4 regions of the Ruegeria sp. AF5 genome follow, and region 3 is predicted to be linked to each of the others. Evidence: riboswitches for the same ligand, from Rfam matches in the RefSeq annotation. Region 3 holds a riboswitch; each other region holds the start of a gene.
The links. Region 3 has a riboswitch for cobalamin ahead of ACR0DS_RS19540 (DUF4198 domain-containing protein). Riboswitches for the same ligand answer to the same signal wherever they lie in the genome.
Positions count from the first base shown of each region.

Region 1: linked by a shared signal. The riboswitch ahead of ACR0DS_RS18265 (hypothetical protein) and the one ahead of ACR0DS_RS19540 (DUF4198 domain-containing protein) in region 3 are both predicted to bind cobalamin.
Region 2: linked by a shared signal. The riboswitch ahead of ACR0DS_RS02620 (ABC transporter substrate-binding protein) and the one ahead of ACR0DS_RS19540 (DUF4198 domain-containing protein) in region 3 are both predicted to bind cobalamin.
Region 4: linked by a shared signal. The riboswitch ahead of ACR0DS_RS03805 (DUF1636 family protein) and the one ahead of ACR0DS_RS19540 (DUF4198 domain-containing protein) in region 3 are both predicted to bind cobalamin.

Region 1 is NZ_JBQFYZ010000020.1:9,164-13,372, reverse strand. It holds RNA gene ffs (signal recognition particle sRNA small type) at 1-77, shown strand, start outside; gene rsgA (ribosome small subunit-dependent GTPase A) at 236-1,264, shown strand; gene ACR0DS_RS18270 (alpha/beta hydrolase family protein) at 1,300-2,157, opposite strand; cobalamin riboswitch at 2,291-2,509, shown strand; gene ACR0DS_RS18265 (hypothetical protein) at 2,600-3,007, shown strand; gene ACR0DS_RS18260 (protein-tyrosine phosphatase family protein) at 2,999-3,511, opposite strand; gene ACR0DS_RS18255 (DNA polymerase III subunit gamma/tau) at 3,684-4,209, shown strand, end outside.
Region 2 is NZ_JBQFYZ010000001.1:528,652-532,860, forward strand. It holds gene ACR0DS_RS02610 (AAA family ATPase) at 1-566, shown strand, start outside; gene ACR0DS_RS02615 (hypothetical protein) at 583-1,599, shown strand; cobalamin riboswitch at 2,332-2,524, shown strand; gene ACR0DS_RS02620 (ABC transporter substrate-binding protein) at 2,678-3,682, shown strand; gene ACR0DS_RS02625 (FecCD family ABC transporter permease) at 3,697-4,209, shown strand, end outside.
Region 3 is NZ_JBQFYZ010000026.1:14,035-18,243, forward strand. It holds gene cbiQ (cobalt ECF transporter T component CbiQ) at 1-592, opposite strand, end outside; gene ACR0DS_RS19530 (cobalt ABC transporter permease) at 592-1,155, opposite strand; gene cbiM (cobalt transporter CbiM) at 1,152-1,763, opposite strand; gene ACR0DS_RS19540 (DUF4198 domain-containing protein) at 1,770-2,555, opposite strand; cobalamin riboswitch at 2,688-2,886, opposite strand; gene ACR0DS_RS19545 (ROK family transcriptional regulator) at 3,007-4,197, opposite strand.
Region 4 is NZ_JBQFYZ010000002.1:65,469-69,677, reverse strand. It holds gene ACR0DS_RS03820 (protein-L-isoaspartate O-methyltransferase family protein) at 1-113, opposite strand, end outside; tRNA gene ACR0DS_RS03815 (tRNA-Cys) at 338-411, shown strand; gene ACR0DS_RS03810 (NAD(P)-dependent oxidoreductase) at 590-1,585, opposite strand; cobalamin riboswitch at 1,688-1,892, shown strand; gene ACR0DS_RS03805 (DUF1636 family protein) at 1,987-2,361, shown strand; gene cobW (cobalamin biosynthesis protein CobW) at 2,366-3,421, shown strand; gene cobN (cobaltochelatase subunit CobN) at 3,425-4,209, shown strand, end outside.

The sequences.
Region 1 (4,209 bases), on a different contig from region 3:
GCCTCGCCAACCTGGTCAGGTCCGGAAGGAAGCAGCCACAACGAGCCCCGCTTGGGTCGATGTCCAACCTCTCACTTCGTGAACCACAGCCGCAGGAGGGCTTTATGATTGTAGTGAAAACCCTTCGGGCAGACTGGTTCTGATTCACCGGAATCACCGGACTGCCTGAACACACGACCTGCGGATGCGCGATTGCCATCCGTTGGCATTGCTGTTTCTGAAAACAGGCAGATAAATGTCTTATACGCTTTCGGACCTGGGATGGTCCTCTCACTTTGCCGCGCAACACGCGGCTTTTCCTTCCGACACGCCCTTTCGCGTCGCCTCCGTTCATCGGGACCGTCTGATCGGGCTGAGCCCGAATGGTGAAATTCCTTTGCTGACACCGGATAATCCGACCGGTTCATATGCCGTCGGGGATTGGGTTCTTGCGGACGCCGAATACCGCGTGCGCCACCTTCTGGACCGGCGCAGCCTGCTGCAACGCAGGGCTGCCGGTACAGGTGCCGCAACACAACTGATTGCCGCTAATGTCGATGTGTTGTTCATCGTCAGCTCGTGCAACGCCGATTTCAACCTGCCCCGGCTGGAACGTTATCTGGCGCTGGCGCATCAGGCCGGATGTTATCCGGTCGTTGTCCTGACGAAAGCTGACCAGTCGGATGACCCCGGCAGTTTCTCGGGACAAGTGCAATCTCTGGACCCTTTTCTGTCGGTGCTGGCGGTCAATGCGCTGGACCCGGCAGATGTCGAAAAGGTTCTGGCGTGGTGCCCCAAAGGCCAGACCGGCGCGCTGGTCGGGTCGTCGGGCGTAGGTAAAACGACGCTCAGCAACGCCATGACGGATCAAAACCTCGCCACGTCTGGAATTCGCGAAGACGACGCACGGGGCAGACACACGACAACGGTGCGCGCGTTGCACAGGATGGGTAACGGTGGCTGGCTGATCGACGCGCCGGGAATGCGCGCATTACGTTTGCTGGACGCTCAGGACGGGATCGACAACGTGTTCTCGGACATCACGGAGCTTGGCCAAAGCTGCCGCTTTTCGGATTGTCAGCACGAGACCGAGCCCGGCTGTGCCGTGCAGAACGCAATCGGCGAAGGCGTACTTGACCCGACCCGGCTGGACCGTTGGCGCAAGCTGCGGCGCGAAGATCAGCGAAACTCGGAAACCGTTGCCCAATCGCGGGCGCGGGACAAGGCGTTCGGCAAGATGGTGCGCGGTGTCATGCAGGACAAGAAGCTTCGCAAACGGCCATAACTGCAAGGTGTTAGGAAAACCTGCGTCGCGTCTGATCAGGCGATCAGGCGCGGCCAGACCGCTGCATTGCGACGGGCAAATGCTCCGATATGGCCTATTTCCGGCAGTCCGAATTCAGCAGGCTTCAGAAGGTGGCGTCTGGCCTCGGGGCCATACAAATCAGCAAGGCGCCAAACCGCCTCGGGCGGAGCCATCTGGTCATCTTCGAACGTGAACAGATCCACAGGTGTTCCAGAACTGCCCCAATGCGCATCAGGCAAATTCTGCCCGATCTCGGGAATGTAGCTAAGAGGAGCTGTACACCATTTGCGCCATTGCCAGTAGACCGAGGCGGGCAGGTCCGACCCAAACCCGATTGCTTTGCCGGGCAGATACCCAAGCGCCCGCACCATCAGCGGTGCATGGCCATACCAGAACAGCCCTGCCAACCCCCGATAGGGCCATGGGTGATCTTTCAAAGTCACCAGCCCCGAACACACACCGATCATTCGGTCGATCTGGTCGATATCCGGCTGCACCGGCCCCAGCATCGCACCGACCGAATGGCCGATGGTCCACTGCTGCGCCTTTGGAAACCGCCTGCGCATCTCGGCCCGTGCCGCTGGCATGTCGATCAACGCCCAATCCGCCATTGTCGCGGTTGCGTCTTTCAGGCGGCCGACCAAAGAAAGCCCGTAGTCCCGATAGTCATAGGTCAGGCAAGCTATCCCCTGGTCGGTGGCCAGCCATCGCGCGAAGTGTTGATAATAGTCACGCGGCACACCCGTGGCACTGTTCAGCACGATAACCGTGTCCGACTCACCCACTGGCCGGTACAGCCGCGCCGACAAGGTCACAGACCCGGACGGAAAGCGGAAATCTTCGATCAACACTGTCTGTTCCGTATCCAACATGATCCCCGGCTTTCGCTGAAACAATCGGTTTGCCTGCCTTCGATGCCGACGACACTAGGCCGGAAGGTAAACCGCATCCAGCATGACCAAACGTCCGGCCTAAAGATCGGCTTGACTCGGAACGCGATCAGGCGCTAGCGGTTGTGTGATGGTTTCCGGCCCCCACAAGAGGTCGGGATGAAAAGGGAACACGGTGCGGTTTGTCTGGTCACACAGATATCAACCAAGTCCGCGACTGCCCCCGCAACTGTAAGCGGTAAGTAATGCCGAAATACCACTGGCCCACGGGCTGGGAAGGTCGGCAGAGCAATGACCCGCAAGTCAGGAGACCTGCCATCGGAACTGAAACCGAAACTCGGGCGGGGTGTCCGGGCAGGTCCTGACAGCGAGATGCTGTCCCACCTGCCCCAATATCCAGCCCACCACGCGCGGAGGGCGCAGGATGATCTGGAAGACAAAGTCACACGAATACAGCGCAACTGTGTGCCAGCGGACGGGCAATACCTGCCCGGCTTTGGCGCGACTGGCCCGCTCGATTTCCGAAGCCATGGCGCAGGCGGTTTCGGCCACCAGCGAAGATTTCGAATTTGAAGGCAACAGCGCGCTGTCACATTGCGCGGAAGGGTGCATGGCAACGATCCGAGCGCGATCCGACAGCGTTCGCATTTTCTGCGGGGCGCACCCTGATACGGCAATTCGGGACCTTGATGCCTATGCCGATTTGATCTTCGGACCTACATTCAGCACGCTGCCCTCGGGCATTGTCGCGAACCCGCCTTGCGCCATGATCGAGGTTTCAACGATCCGGCCCCGGAAAACCGGCTACGCACCCCAGCAGCTGTCAGCTTGATCCCACTTCCACCTGTGCCGGGGTGATCCGGGACGCCCAGGCCAGCTGCGCATCGGTTTCGACAGCGCAGGGGCGCACGGCCCGCAGGCGGTCCAGTGCGTCGCTGGCGCGTTCACCGCATTCAACCATCAGTCGCAGAACAATCATCCCGGATCTGCCGCACCCCCCACGGCAATGCACAAGAACCCGGCCACCGCCCGACAGCGCATGTCGGGCCGTGGCGCTGACCTCTGGCCAGGCCTTCTGAACCGCCTGCGTCGGTGCTCCAAAATCTTCGATCGGCAGGTGAACCCACCGGCTGGCACGGCTTTGGATGTCGCTGCCAAAGTGCTGCGCGCCATCCTGAAGCATTTCAACATCCGTCGTCATTGAAATCACAAGGCCCGGTTTCCAAGCCGCAATCATATCCAGATCGCCGACGTAATCCCCGCCACGCCCGGGCATTGAAGTAAGGGCAAGCGTTCCGCCTCCGACCTGCAGAGCAAAAATGACCAGCTGCGACATGAAGTGCGTCCTCCCCCAAGGTACTCTTTAAGAAATGAGTCATTAAATCCGCTGGACCAGTTTAGTTGGAAACCAGCCCGTTTCTGAAACAAAAAATCATCACGCCCCACAGTGGACGCGGAGTGCCGCCGCCACTACGCTGTGCCGAAGCACCGAATCCGAGCGAGAAGACATGACAGACACGCCAAGCCCCGCCTATCAGGTTCTCGCCCGCAAATACCGCCCGGAAACCTTTGCCGACCTGGTGGGTCAAGATGCTATGGTGCGCACCCTAAAAAACGCCTTCGAGGCCGACCGGATTGCGCAGGCCTTTATCATGACCGGCATTCGCGGAACGGGAAAAACCACCACGGCGCGGATCATCGCCAAAGGCATGAACTGCATCGGACCGGATGGAACCGGAGGACCGACAACCGAGCCTTGCGGTCAGTGCGAGCATTGCGTCGCAATCATGGAAGGTCGCCATGTCGATGTGATGGAAATGGATGCGGCCAGCCGTACCGGCGTCAACGATATCCGCGAGATCATCGACAGTGTCCGCTATCGCGCCGCCAGTGCACGCTACAAGATCTACATCATCGACGAGGTTCACATGCTCTCGACCAGCGCATTCAACGCGCTGCTCAAGACGCTCGAGGAACCGCCCGCACATGTGAAATTCATCTTCGCGACCACCGAGATTCGCAAAGTGCCGGTCA
Region 2 (4,209 bases), on a different contig from region 3:
AGGAAGCGCTTCTTACTACGGCTCTTTCTGAATGGCTAACTTATCTCGGTGTTGCCACTAACGTTTCGGTCTCCGACAAGGGAAACCTTGGATATGAGCTAAAGGTTAAAACTTCGACGGATGCTACCCATAGAGATTTAACAAATGTAGGCGTAGGGGTCAGTCAGGTACTGCCTGTGCTCATAACTGTATTACTTGCTAAGCCCGGAGCGGTCGTGCTCCTCGAACAACCCGAGCTCCATCTTCATCCAAGGGTTCAATCGTTACTTTGCGATTTTTTCCTAACGGCGTCGAAACAAGGCAAGCAATTGGTTGTGGAGACACATAGTGAACACATAATTGAACGCCTAAGACTACGCGTTGCTCAGGAAAACGATACTAACATTCTTGATGACGCCATTATTTACTTCTTTGGCGGCGAAGAGGAAGACGTTCGCAAGGTTGAATTGTCCGAGTATGGGGCCGTTCTGGATTGGCCAGAAGGTTTTTTTGATGAGTCGTCCAACCAGACCTCAGAAATTTTAGATGCTTCAATGAGAAAAAGAATCGCAAAAAAATCCAAGTAATACACGAGCAATAAAAATGCAAATTCAACTCAGCGCGGACCCATCACTTGTTTGGATTTCTGATTCGAAGGATCACCCTGATTTTACAAATGAAGTCCTACATAGGGTTATATCTTGGCTGAAATTGGCGAATCGAAATCATGTAAAAATGCACGTTGACCTGAATGCGACTATTAAGCTCTATGAAACTAGTTTGGTTCCTAGTGAAAATCACATTACGGAACTAGTTAACAAGGCCGGCTGTGAAGGTGTTGTCGTTCCACAGGAGCTTGCAAAGCTCATCAACGAGATTGTGATCGCGTCATGCGACTTGCCGACTCCGCCTGATAAAATTGCAGAATTTACAAACTTAGGGTTGGATTTGTCTGCGGCTATTCCGGATGGGTCCAAGCGAGATCTTTCAAAAGAGGCTTTCCTAAACTTCTGTCTTTCATGGGGGACCTCACAGGAAGATCTTTCATATGTTTTCCCCCGTGTCTCTCAAGAGATTGTGGCCACCAGTAATGAAATTCGTGTGGAAACGTTCGAGACAAGCGAGCCAAAAGTATTTGATGATTGTGATGTCGGCTTGGAAGTTTCGGTATATGGAATGGTATCAGGTTTTTATGCGTCGCTCGACCCTCGTAAGATCTGGAGCTCCGCTTCTAGCGAGCTGTTTCTTGAAGAGGCAATCAGATCACTTGCGTCCCAAAATAATATTAATCACACCGCGCTAAAGCCATTTTCATTTGGATCCTCATTTTTTGCAACAGCCAAGAAAAATGGCGGTATATCGGGTTCCATCAGCTCTGTGTTAATGAACAAAATTTATGCAATTGTCACTGGTAGTGACGGAGTCGCAATTTCAAGTTTTAGAGTGGAGGCGAAACAGTCCGCCCCAGTAAGAATTAGGCACTCAGATAAGGCTGAGGCGCGTCGAGTTCATCTTACACAATGCCACGAAGGCTATAGGCTGATGTTTTGGGAGCTGAATGATGGGTCTTTGGAGTTTGCCAATGTTGGTCCGAAATTCGAAGAAAAGATCTATCCTTAGAGTTTCAATACGGCGACAACCGTGGGCACTGCGAAAGCTGGTCGCGGCATTCAGTGCAGCTATTGGGGCCCAATTAGATCAGGTTGTTACGCATTGCAAAGCCACTTTTTCTCGGACATAGCTGCCGATGGTTCAGTTGCAACGAAAGCCCGCTTTGTCCGCATAGCTGACAAACACGATTTGCGGACACCCACTTAAAATGCCTACTCGTTCCGTTGCACGCGATCTACGCGCTCGCAAACAAGTACTTTCAGAACCGGCGAAGGTACATGGCTAGCATATCCTTAATTCAACCCCTTCACTTCAAGTGAATATTCTATAATTCGGGTCACATAAACTACCCTGACTGCACAGGCTCGGGGCAAATGCCCAAATTTGGGTAGGCGTGTCACATTCCCTTTCTTTTTTGCCAATCTCATCGTCAAATCTGTCCAATGTCACAAAAAATGACAAAACGAATCACATAACTTCATTGAAAATCAATATGTTGTGGTTTAACAAATTTTAGAAGTTGGACTATCTGATGTTTTGGTACCGTGTATCGTAGGTTCGAATCCTACCACCCCAGCCATGATTTTCCCTAATATCACACACTATGAATCTGGGTCCGGATTTTGGCGCGTTCTCAGCGGCTTTTCTGATATCAGCGCCATGTTGAGACGCGCAGGTGCATGCTCTTGCGAGAAAATAGGAAAGACCCCGGAGTTTTTTCTTGCCGCAGGGTAAGTGTTAAGGTACCCGCGTTTTACCGGTCCCGATGTGGCTAAGAGGGAATCCGAGGTGCCTTTTGGTGCCAACCGGAACTGCCCCCGCAACTGTAGGCGGCGAGCGCTGTCCATTTCCGTCACTGGGCCATTTTGGTCTGGGAAGACAGGACAGACAAAGACCCGTCAGTCAGGAGACCTGCCGGTATGAAACCGAAACACGCCGGGCGGGGTTGTCCGGGGAGGTTGCCGAAGAAACGCGCCGGGCGGTCTATTTTCTACCCTGCGCTCACGGCAGGCAGTAAAGCGCCTGTTGCTTCGGTAAATGCCCATTCACCCGTTCTCTGGTCATTGACACATGGAGATCGATTGTCATGTTTCTACGCACTGGCCTGTTTGGCCTTTCCTTGCTGGCTACCAGCGCTGCCGCCGAAGGAAACTTTCCCCTTTCTATCGAAAACTGCGGTCACTCGGTCACGTTTGACGCGCCAGTGACGTCGTCAGTCACGGTCGGCCAGGCCGCGACCGAGGTGCTTTATGCGCTGGGTCTGGGCGAGCAGGTTCTTGGAACTTCGGTCTGGTTCAACGAGGTGCTGCCTGAATATGCCGAGGTGAATGCCAAGGTAGAGCGTCTGGCGGACAATGATCCCAGCTTTGAAAGCGTTGTTGCCAAGCGGCCGGGACTGGTCGCAGCGCAATATGAATGGCATGTCGGACCCGAGGGCATCGTCGCCACGCGTGAGCAATTTCACGAACTGGGCATTCCAACGTACGTAATGCCTGCAGATTGCATCGGCAAAGACAATACGGTCGGCGGCGATGGCACCCGCCTGCAAGCGTTCTCGACCGATACGCTGTATCAGGGTATCGAAGAACTGGCGGCAGCCTTTGATGTATCCGAACGCGGCACGGACCTGGTTGCCGAGTACAAGGCCCGCGAAGCCGCAGCCGTCGCCAAGGCGCAAACCGTGAAGCTGGACGATGTGTCAGCCGTATTCTGGTTTTCCTCTCCCGAAATGGAAAGCGACCCGTTTGTGGCCGGACAGAAAGGCGCACCGGGATACATGATGAGTAAATTGGGTATCCGCAACGTCGTCGAGACGGATGAAGAATGGCCAACAGTGGGCTGGGAAACCATTGCCAAAGCCAATCCGACGGTGATTGTTATCGCCAAGATGGACCGCCGTCGCTTTGCTGCGGACGACTACCTGAAAAAGCTGGAGTTCCTGCGCACTGATCCGGTGACCAGCCAGATGGATGCGGTCAAAAATGACCGGATCGTCATTATGGATGCGCAGGCCATGGACGCCACCATCCGCGCAATCCCGGCGCTGGAGGATCTGGCCGAGAAGCTGGATACCATCGGAAACAACCTGTGAACGAGGTCGCCGCAATTTTACGGCAGGGTTTCAAGGCTGCGTGCCTTACCGTGCCATTGTTGATTGCGGCGGTTCTTGCGGGCGCGATGATCGGTGAAACCTCTCTGTCGCCCGATTTGGTTCTCTCCGTTCTGGCCAACAAGCTGGCCGGAGCGGACTTTCCTGTAGACCCAATTGATCAGGGTATTATCTGGAGCTACCGGATTCCTCGCGCTCTGGTCGCTGCGTCCTGCGGTGCCGGTCTGGCTGTCGCAGGGGTCGTGTTGCAGGCTTTGCTGCGCAACCCGTTGGCCGACCCTTACATTTTGGGCATTTCTGCCGGGGCCTCGACGGGTGCCGTGGCTGTAACCATCGCTGGTTTGGGTGGGGGGGCCTTGTCGCTGTCTTTTGGCGCGTTCAATGGCGCGCTTTTGGCTTTTGGTTTTGTCGCGTTGCTGGCCCGAGCCGCTGGCGCAGGGGGCGGACGGGCTGCGACGGCACAGATCGTCCTGGCGGGAATTGCCGGGTCTCAGTTGTTCAATGCGCTG
Region 3 (4,209 bases):
AGCCAAAGCTGCGATAGGTGTGCCAGTTTGTTGCCGGGCGAAATCCGCGTACCTTCATGGCCGCGCGCAGGCGCAGGTATTCTTCCCGCAGAACCTCGATATAGCGGATGGTGAACATCAGAAGGTGAACCAGCTTTTCGGGGCAGCGCAGGCGGTGCAGGGCGTGGCCAAGAGTGACCGGCTCCATCGTGCCGACCAGCACCATAAGGGACAGGATGACCGCGTTGGCCGTCAGAGCGATCTCGACCGCTTTCCAGAAACCCTGCCAGCTTGCGGGAAACCCCCAGAGCGTGAACATCGGGTCGCCGGGCATGGAGAATGGCAACAGCACCAGCATGAAAAGGATGAACCCATCCATCATGGCCATGCGTTTCAACGTTTTCCGCCAGGGCAGACGCGACGCGGCAAGAAGCGAAAGGGACACCACCAAAGCCGCGCACAGCGCCGTCAGCGAGGACACCGCGACAGTCACCACCGCGAAGACAACCGCCATGACGATCCGCATCCTTGGATCAAGCGGGTTGATCGCGCCGCGCCGCTGCGCGCCCGCTTTGACCAGCGTGCTTTCCTGTTGCCCCAGAACGTGCGCCATCAGGCCGCCAGCTTGCGGCGTGCCGCAAAGTAAAAGCCCAGACCAAACAGACCGACGATATATCCGATCCCACCCAGAACAGTTTGCAGGTCATTTTGTTCGCGGTAGGCGGCGATTTCCCGACGCAGCGGGCGCAGCTCATCCCGCACGGCCCTGGCAATGACCTGTTGTTGTTCATCGCTGAGCACCGCCGCTGTCTGGGCAGGTGCGTTTGTCGGCGCGGTGTCGGGTTCCGCTTCAACGCCCATGATCCGGGCGACATCCGCAGCGGGCATGGTGACCTCGGTCACATGCCCGGCACCAAGGTTTGCAAAGAAAGTATGGGCCACCGGCGCGTTTGGCGTGTAGATAAAAAACCCATCTGCATCTGTTACGATACGGCCCAGCTCGGCTCCGTCCGGGCCGTTGACGATGACCTCGGCCCCGCTTGCCATGTCACCGTTGGAAAAGCCGATTTCGCCTTCGATGGCGTCACCGGATTCAAACACTCCGGCGATGACCTTATGCGCCAAGGCAGGTACGGGTGCGCAGCACAGCACCAGAATGATCGCCAGGTACCTCATGCGACCGCTCGTTTGACAAACAGCTCGGGCTTGACCTTGCGCGCCAGCAAAACCGCGAACCCAGTCAGGATCGCCTCGATCGCCATGACAGGAATATGTGCAAAGAAAACAAGCTTGGCCGCTGGCAGGAATGCATCCCCGGACAGGGCCAGTGAAAACGCAACCATGCCGGTTGTGGCGGCGATGGCAAAGGCACCGCCGACCCCGCCCCATATCGCACCTTGCAGAGGTGAGCCATGGGCGATCAGGCGGCCAAAGATCAGCCCGGCCAAAACCGCGGGCAACGCGATGTTCAGGGTGTTGATCCCCAATACCGTCAACCCGCCAAAGCCAAAGAAGACGGCCTGCAGCAAAAGCCCGACGAACAAGGCCGGGAATGCGGCCCAGCCCAACAAAAGCCCGGCCATACCGTTGAGGATCAGATGCACTGACGAAGGGCCAATCGGCACATGGATCAGCGATGCCACGAAAAAGCTGGCAGACAGCACCCCCGCAGTGGGGATGCGATCAAGATCCAGCGACCTGAGGCCCATGGCAATCCCACCCGCCGCAGCGACTGCGCCGCCGATCACGACAGGGTTGGACAAGGCTCCGTCAACGATGTGCATCTACGGTTACTCCAAATCCCAGGCGCGGATCCAGATGACAGCGTCCTGACTGAGTTCTTTGCCATTGTGTTCGGTCACGGGACCGGCGCCGAGTGCGGCAAATCCCCAATATCCGGCTTTTGGAACGCCAAACGTGAAATACCCGTTATCATCCGAAGTTGCGACCAATGCACCACCCGGCATCGGCGAGACCGACGGGGCGGAAGCGGCCGCGCTTTCCATGTTCGGTTCTGCGGCCATGTACTCGATCTCGATCTCGGCACCCGCAACCGGTTGGCCTTCGGCCATAACCCGACCTGTAAACGTCGAACCCGCGATGATGTTGGTTGGTTTGTTGAGCGGGATGATCTCAACCGGCAAGCCCACCGGGTTCATCCAGTCGGTCGGCAGTTCATTGCGGTTCAGGAATGCCTTGGCGATCTGCTGGATATAGATATCCTCGGATTCCTCATAATAGGGCTGGGGAACAGTCACCAACACATAGTCGCCCGACCGTTTGACGGGAACATAACCCTTGAATGCCGCGCCTTCGTTTTCGCCGCCGGTGAAACGTACGGGTTCCAAGGTATCCAGCAGATCGGTTTTCTGACCGTTGTGGATCACGTAGAATTCCTGCGGCTTGTCCAGATCCATGACATGCCCGTTCGAGAACGGATGCCAAAAGATCAGCTTGACCGGAACATTCCCCGGTGCGTCGATCATGGTGTCAGCGGTGTATTCCAGCAGGAAATGCGCATTTGCCATCGCTGGAAGCGCCATCGCCACAGCGGCTGCGGAAAGCAGCTTGGTCATCAATAGTCGTCCTTGTCCCATCGCACCAACCCCGGTACGAGATGCGTTTTGACTGCGGGGACGTCCAAGCTAAGCTGCTTTTTCAAGCATCCTGCTCCGACGCACATCCCGTCGCCGATTAGGAGTGCCCTTGTCAAAGGCACATGTCCGGCAGGTATCCTGACTTGCGGGTCAAAGCGTTGGGCTGGCCTTCCCGGATTAACACCAGTGGCACTTCAGCCCTGCTCGCCGCTTACAGTTGCGGGTGCAGTTGCGGAATTGGGCCAAAGCCCGCACCGCATTCCCTATTGATTCCAGAGCACGCCCCGGAACCGGACATGCCGAGCGGCTTGCCAGACTTCTTCGGCATCCGTCAACGATCAATTGCGCTGGCTGTCAAAAAGTTTAGCGGGCGATGCCCTTTTTCCGGCGGATCCGCTTTGGATAAAGGTCGGGGTTTTCAGGGATGAACCTACCCTTCGAGCAGGTATCTTTCCGACAATGGCAAACTGGCCGCCCCCAATGAGCGGGCATCCGGGCCTGCCGTCCCCGCCAGCACCAAGGGCCGTTCAAGCCCGGTCAGGTTCATATGGGATAGTTTGAGCTCAACCCTTTCCACCAGCCGCGCCTTGATATCAGCAGGCATCCAGCCATCAATCTTGACACATTCGAAATCGATCAGGCTGCAAGAAGAGACGATGGCATGGGCGATTCCGTGCGCCGCCTGGTTCAGCCAATTCTCAAGGTGGGTTTCCGGTACGTCCCAATGCAGTGTCGTTTCCCAGATTGAACCGGCTGTTGCGGCATTTCCACCAACCGCACGCTCCAGCACATAAAGACTGGCGACATCTATCAACGGTTTCACTCCGCCCACTTCGTCCGGCACAGGCAATGGGCCAAGCGCACCGGCATTTCCCCGCCCTGAAAAGATGGAGCCGTTCAGAACCACCCCGCCCCCGATGAAGAAGCCGACATAGAAATACAGGAAATCTCGTGGGCCTTCCGCCGGGCCAAACACCAGCTCGGCACCGCAGGCGGCCGTTGCGTCGTTTTGCAGGAAAACCGGCACGTCATAGCTAGCGGCCAACGCGCCTTTCAGGTCCGCGTCACGCCACGGATCCATTTTTTCCTGAGGAACCTGCAATGTTTGTGCCCAGTCCCAAAGGTAGAACGGCATGGCAATCCCAAGGCCCGCGATTCTGCTGCGCGCCTCGTGCGACATTGACGCCATCACTTTGTCGAGGCTTTCTGTGGAAAAGCTCAATGTCGCCTCGGGCGTCGGAAAATCATAGGTCCGCCGTTCGCGGTGCCTGACGTTGCCAAGGAAATCCGTCAGCACCAGTTCGGTACTGCGCCGCCCGACTTTGAGCCCAAAGAAATAAGCGCCATCCGGGTTCAGGCGCATGGGAACCGAGGGCTGTCCGACTTTTCCCCGGATCGGTTCGCCCCGCAGAAGCAGCCCATCGGTTTCCAACTGGCGCATGATGACCGAGACCGTCTGCGCCGACAGCCCGGTCATCCGCGCGATTTCAGATTTTGCGAGGGCCTGATGGCGCCGGACCAGTGACAGGACAAGCCGTTCATTTCGGGCCCGCATTCCACTTTGGTTGGTGCCGCGCATATCTGGCTCGCGTACGCCAGTGGTATTGTCCAAAGAGTTCATTGCAGACACGGC
Region 4 (4,209 bases), on a different contig from region 3:
AAGCTTTCCCGCGGAACACTCAGCATCGCCTCAATGATCGGGAACTTGGTGACGTCAGAGGGGCGGATCTGTGTATCAACCATTGTGCGGCGCCGGGCTGCGAAGTCAGTCATTGGATATCTCGTCTCATTCCCAAAGATGTCGGGCTTGTGCCATATCCTGAACCTTCCAGCAACGCCCCTGTTGCCGCAACCTGAATCTTGATCACCTCCTTGGGCGTGGACGTCGGCAAATTTCGATCTTGCCGGCAATTTCGCGCGCAATCCACTGGACGCCCCAGAGGAAAGCTGTTAAAAACCCAGTCACACCACGGCAAGTATTTGATTTTACTTGAAAAGGCGAGTTGGCGGAGTGGTGACGCAGCGGATTGCAAATCCGTGTACACCGGTTCGATTCCGGTACTCGCCTCCAGCTACATCCAAATCGCTGACTTGGCCCCGCAGTACGCGCGTGTGACGCTTGGTATTTTCAGACGTTCATGGCCCGCGATTCTGTCGAACTGCGGGCCAGATATGGCGTGTTTTTTCGGAACACCTGCCTACCCCTGCTCGTTCACGGGGCGCGATGTAGTCTGGTGTTTGCCTTACCCTCAGGCGCGCCCTTGTGGCACAACCTCGTATCCCGGCTCTTCCGGCTCATCGTCCGTCATTTCGGCTGGAAAGCCCGGGGCGGTGATATCCAGGCCGGTTGCCTCTTCCAGCCGTTTGATAATATTTGGTGAAAGCTCGCGTTCGCCATATCGTGCGATACCATCGTTAAAGATGTTGATCATCACCGGGTTGATTTCCAGTGGCACCCCGGCGCGGTCGGCGACCTCCTGAAACAAACCGATATCCTTCTTCACCAGATCCATGGTGAAGGAAATATCGCGCGACCCGTTCAGGATGACCTGGCTTTCGGTTTCGTGCACGAAGGACGTGCCGGACGAGATTTTGATCGCCTCATAGGTCGTGTTCAGATCCATCCCCGCAGCCTTTGCCGTAACCAGTGCTTCGGCGCAGGTGATCAGGTTGGCGGTGGCAAGATAGTTGGTCATCACTTTCAGCACCGAGGCCGAGCCCAGCTCGCCGGTGTGCAAAACCCGGCGGCCCATTGTCGTCAGGAACGGCAGAATTCGTTCAAACGTTTCCCGGTCACAGCCCGCAAAGATCGAGATATTGCCCGTCGCGGCACGGTGGCACCCGCCAGAAACCGGGCAATCCACTGCTGCACCGCCGCGCGATATGACTTCGGCACCCAGGCGTTTGACTTCGGCTTCGTCTGTGGTCGACATCTCCATCCAGATCTTGCCGGGGCCCACTTCGGGCAACATCTCCTTCATGACTGCGTCCGATGCTGCCGGAGACGGCAGACAGGTGATCACCGCATCGCAATCGCGCATCAGCTGGGCGGGCCCTTCTGCCGCCTTTGCGCCTTTGGCGACAAATTCGGCCACCAGTTCTGCGTTCAGGTCATGAACAGTCAGGTCAATGCCATTGCGCAAAAGGGATCCCGAAAGCTTGCCGCCAACGTTACCCAGACCGATAAATCCCACTTTCATATGACGCATCTCCAAGTTCGTCGTTTTCCCGTCATGCGACCACATACCGAACACGCACTTCATGCCGCCGAACGACGCCTACAGGTCGCTTTTTTCACCTTGGCTTATTTGTTGCGCGCGAACCGCTTGACAAGCGGGTCGGCGGTGCCGCATGTCCCGGACGTTGGTGTCGGCAACAGCCGATGAAAAGGGAATGCGTCAACGGTTCATCCGCCAAACGCAGCCGCCCCCGCGACCGTGACCGGAGAGGATGCCCAATGCCACTGGCCTGTGCCGGGAAGGCGGGACATCCGACAGAGCGACCGCTCTGGCATCCGCAAGCCGGGAGACCTGCCAACACCCGAAGTTGAAACCGGGCGGGGTGTTCCGGTGTCGGGTCCATGTGCAGACGTGGTGCCCGCATGAAACCCCGTCCCCCGCGAAGAGGATTTGGGGGGATGAGAGACATGACCGAGACCGCACCGGTAGAACTACTGGTCTGCACGACTTGCCGCCGGGGTCTGCCCGTCGAGGATGACGCTGAGCGTCCCGGCACATTGTTACACAAGGCCTTGGAACAGGCTGCCCTGCCAGACGGTATTACTCTGAAACCGGTCGAATGCCTTTCGAACTGCGATCAGGGCTGTTCCATCGTTCTTCGGGGCGGGCCGGATCGCTGGACCTTTGTTTACGAGAACCTGAACGAAATCGATCACGTCGATGCCATCATCGATGGTGTGACCAAGTATCTGGCCACAGACGATGGTCTGGTGAAGTGGCGCGACCGTCCTGAACATTTCCGCAAAAACTGCGCCTCGCGCATTCCCCCGATTGGAGGCTGAGATCATGTCGAACCTAGAAAAACTTCCCGTCACCGTGATCACCGGCTTTCTGGGCTCGGGCAAAACCACGCTGGTGCGCCATCTGATGCAGAACCCGCAGGGAAAGCGTCTTGCGATTGTTGTTAACGAGTTTGGCGATGTGGGTGTTGATGGCGACATTCTGAAATCCTGCGCGATACCGGATTGCCCTGCGGAAAACATCATGGAACTGGCAAACGGCTGCATCTGCTGCACCGTGGCCGATGACTTCATCCCGACCATCGAGGCGCTGATGGCGCTGGAACCGCGCCCGGATCACATTTTGATCGAAACATCCGGCCTTGCACTGCCCAAACCGCTGCTGAAAGCATTTGATTGGCCTGATATCCGTTCGAAAATCACCGTTGATGGCGTGATTGCGCTGGCCGATGCCGAGGCCGTGGCCGCCGGTCGCTTTGCTCCGAACGTTGAAGCGGTGGATGCCCAACGGCTGGCTGATGACTCGATCGATCACGAAACACCCTTGTCCGAGGTGTTCGAAGATCAAATCTCGTGCGCGGATATCATCCTGCTGACCAAGCCCGATCTAGCAGGTCCCGAAGGTGTCGCGAAAGCCAAACAGATCATCGCCGCCGAGGCACCGCGGCCGCTTCCCGTTGTCGAGGTCGCCGAGGGTGTCGTCGACGTACGTGTCGTGCTTGGCCTTGAGGCTGCCGTCGAAGATGACATGGACGCGCGCCCGTCACATCACGATGGCCATCACGATCATGAGCATGACGATTTCGAGAGCATCATCGTCGAGTTGCCGGAACAGACCGACCCTGCGGAACTGGTAGCCAGAATCGAACGTCTTGCGACTGAGCTGAATATCCTGCGCGTCAAAGGCTATGCCGCCGTCGCTGGCAAACCGATGCGCCTGCTGGTTCAGGCTGTCGGCGCGCGGGTTCGTCACCAATACGACCGCCCGTGGGAGCCCGGTGAAGAGCGCCGCTCGCGCCTGGTCGTGATTGCCGAGCATGACGACATCAAAGAAGCCGAAATCCGTGATATCCTCGTGGGTGTGACCGAGGTTGCCGAGTAAGTCATGCACGTCGTCTTTCGCGAAAGCCACGGGCTCGAGGAAACCGAGACCCCAACCGATCTGGGCCAAAGCCCGGGTGATCTGGTTGTGCTGTCCTTTTCCGACAGTGACCTGGGCGCTTTCGCGGCGGGCTGGCATCGCGGCGGCGGGCCTGAGGGGCGGATGCCCACGATGCGGCTAGCCAATCTTGCGGCGCTGAAGCACCCTCTGTCCGTCGATACCTATGTCGAACAGACACTTGAGGGCGCAAAGGGCATCCTGATCCGTCTGATAGGTGGCGTGCCCTATTGGTCTTACGGGCTGCAACAGGTTCTGGCACTGGCGCAAGCCAAAGGCATCGCGTTAGCCGTTTTACCGGCGGATGGGCGTGAAGACACTCGGTTGGATGAGTATTCGACCCTGCCCCTCTCGACCCTGAGGCGGCTGGCACATCTGTGTGACACCGGCGGCGAAGTCGCCGCGCAGGCCGCATTGGCCCAGATGGCCTTGGCAGCAGGGCTTTATGCCGGGCCAGTGATGGGCGCGAAAACCCTGCCCGAATGCGGTGCGTGGTGTCCAGATCAGGGTGTCGTCCCGGTGGGTTCCGCATTCCAGAGCGATACGAAACGCATCCTTGTCACCTTTTATCGCGCGTATCTGACATCCGCAGACACCGCCCCGGTCGCGGCCCTGATCCGCAGCCTGCGCGCCCGCGGGCTTCAGGCGGTGGGTCTGTTTGCCCCGTCGCTCAAGACCCCAGCCGCTGCCGACTGGCTCAGGGAACAGGTCGTCGCCTTGCGACCGTCGGC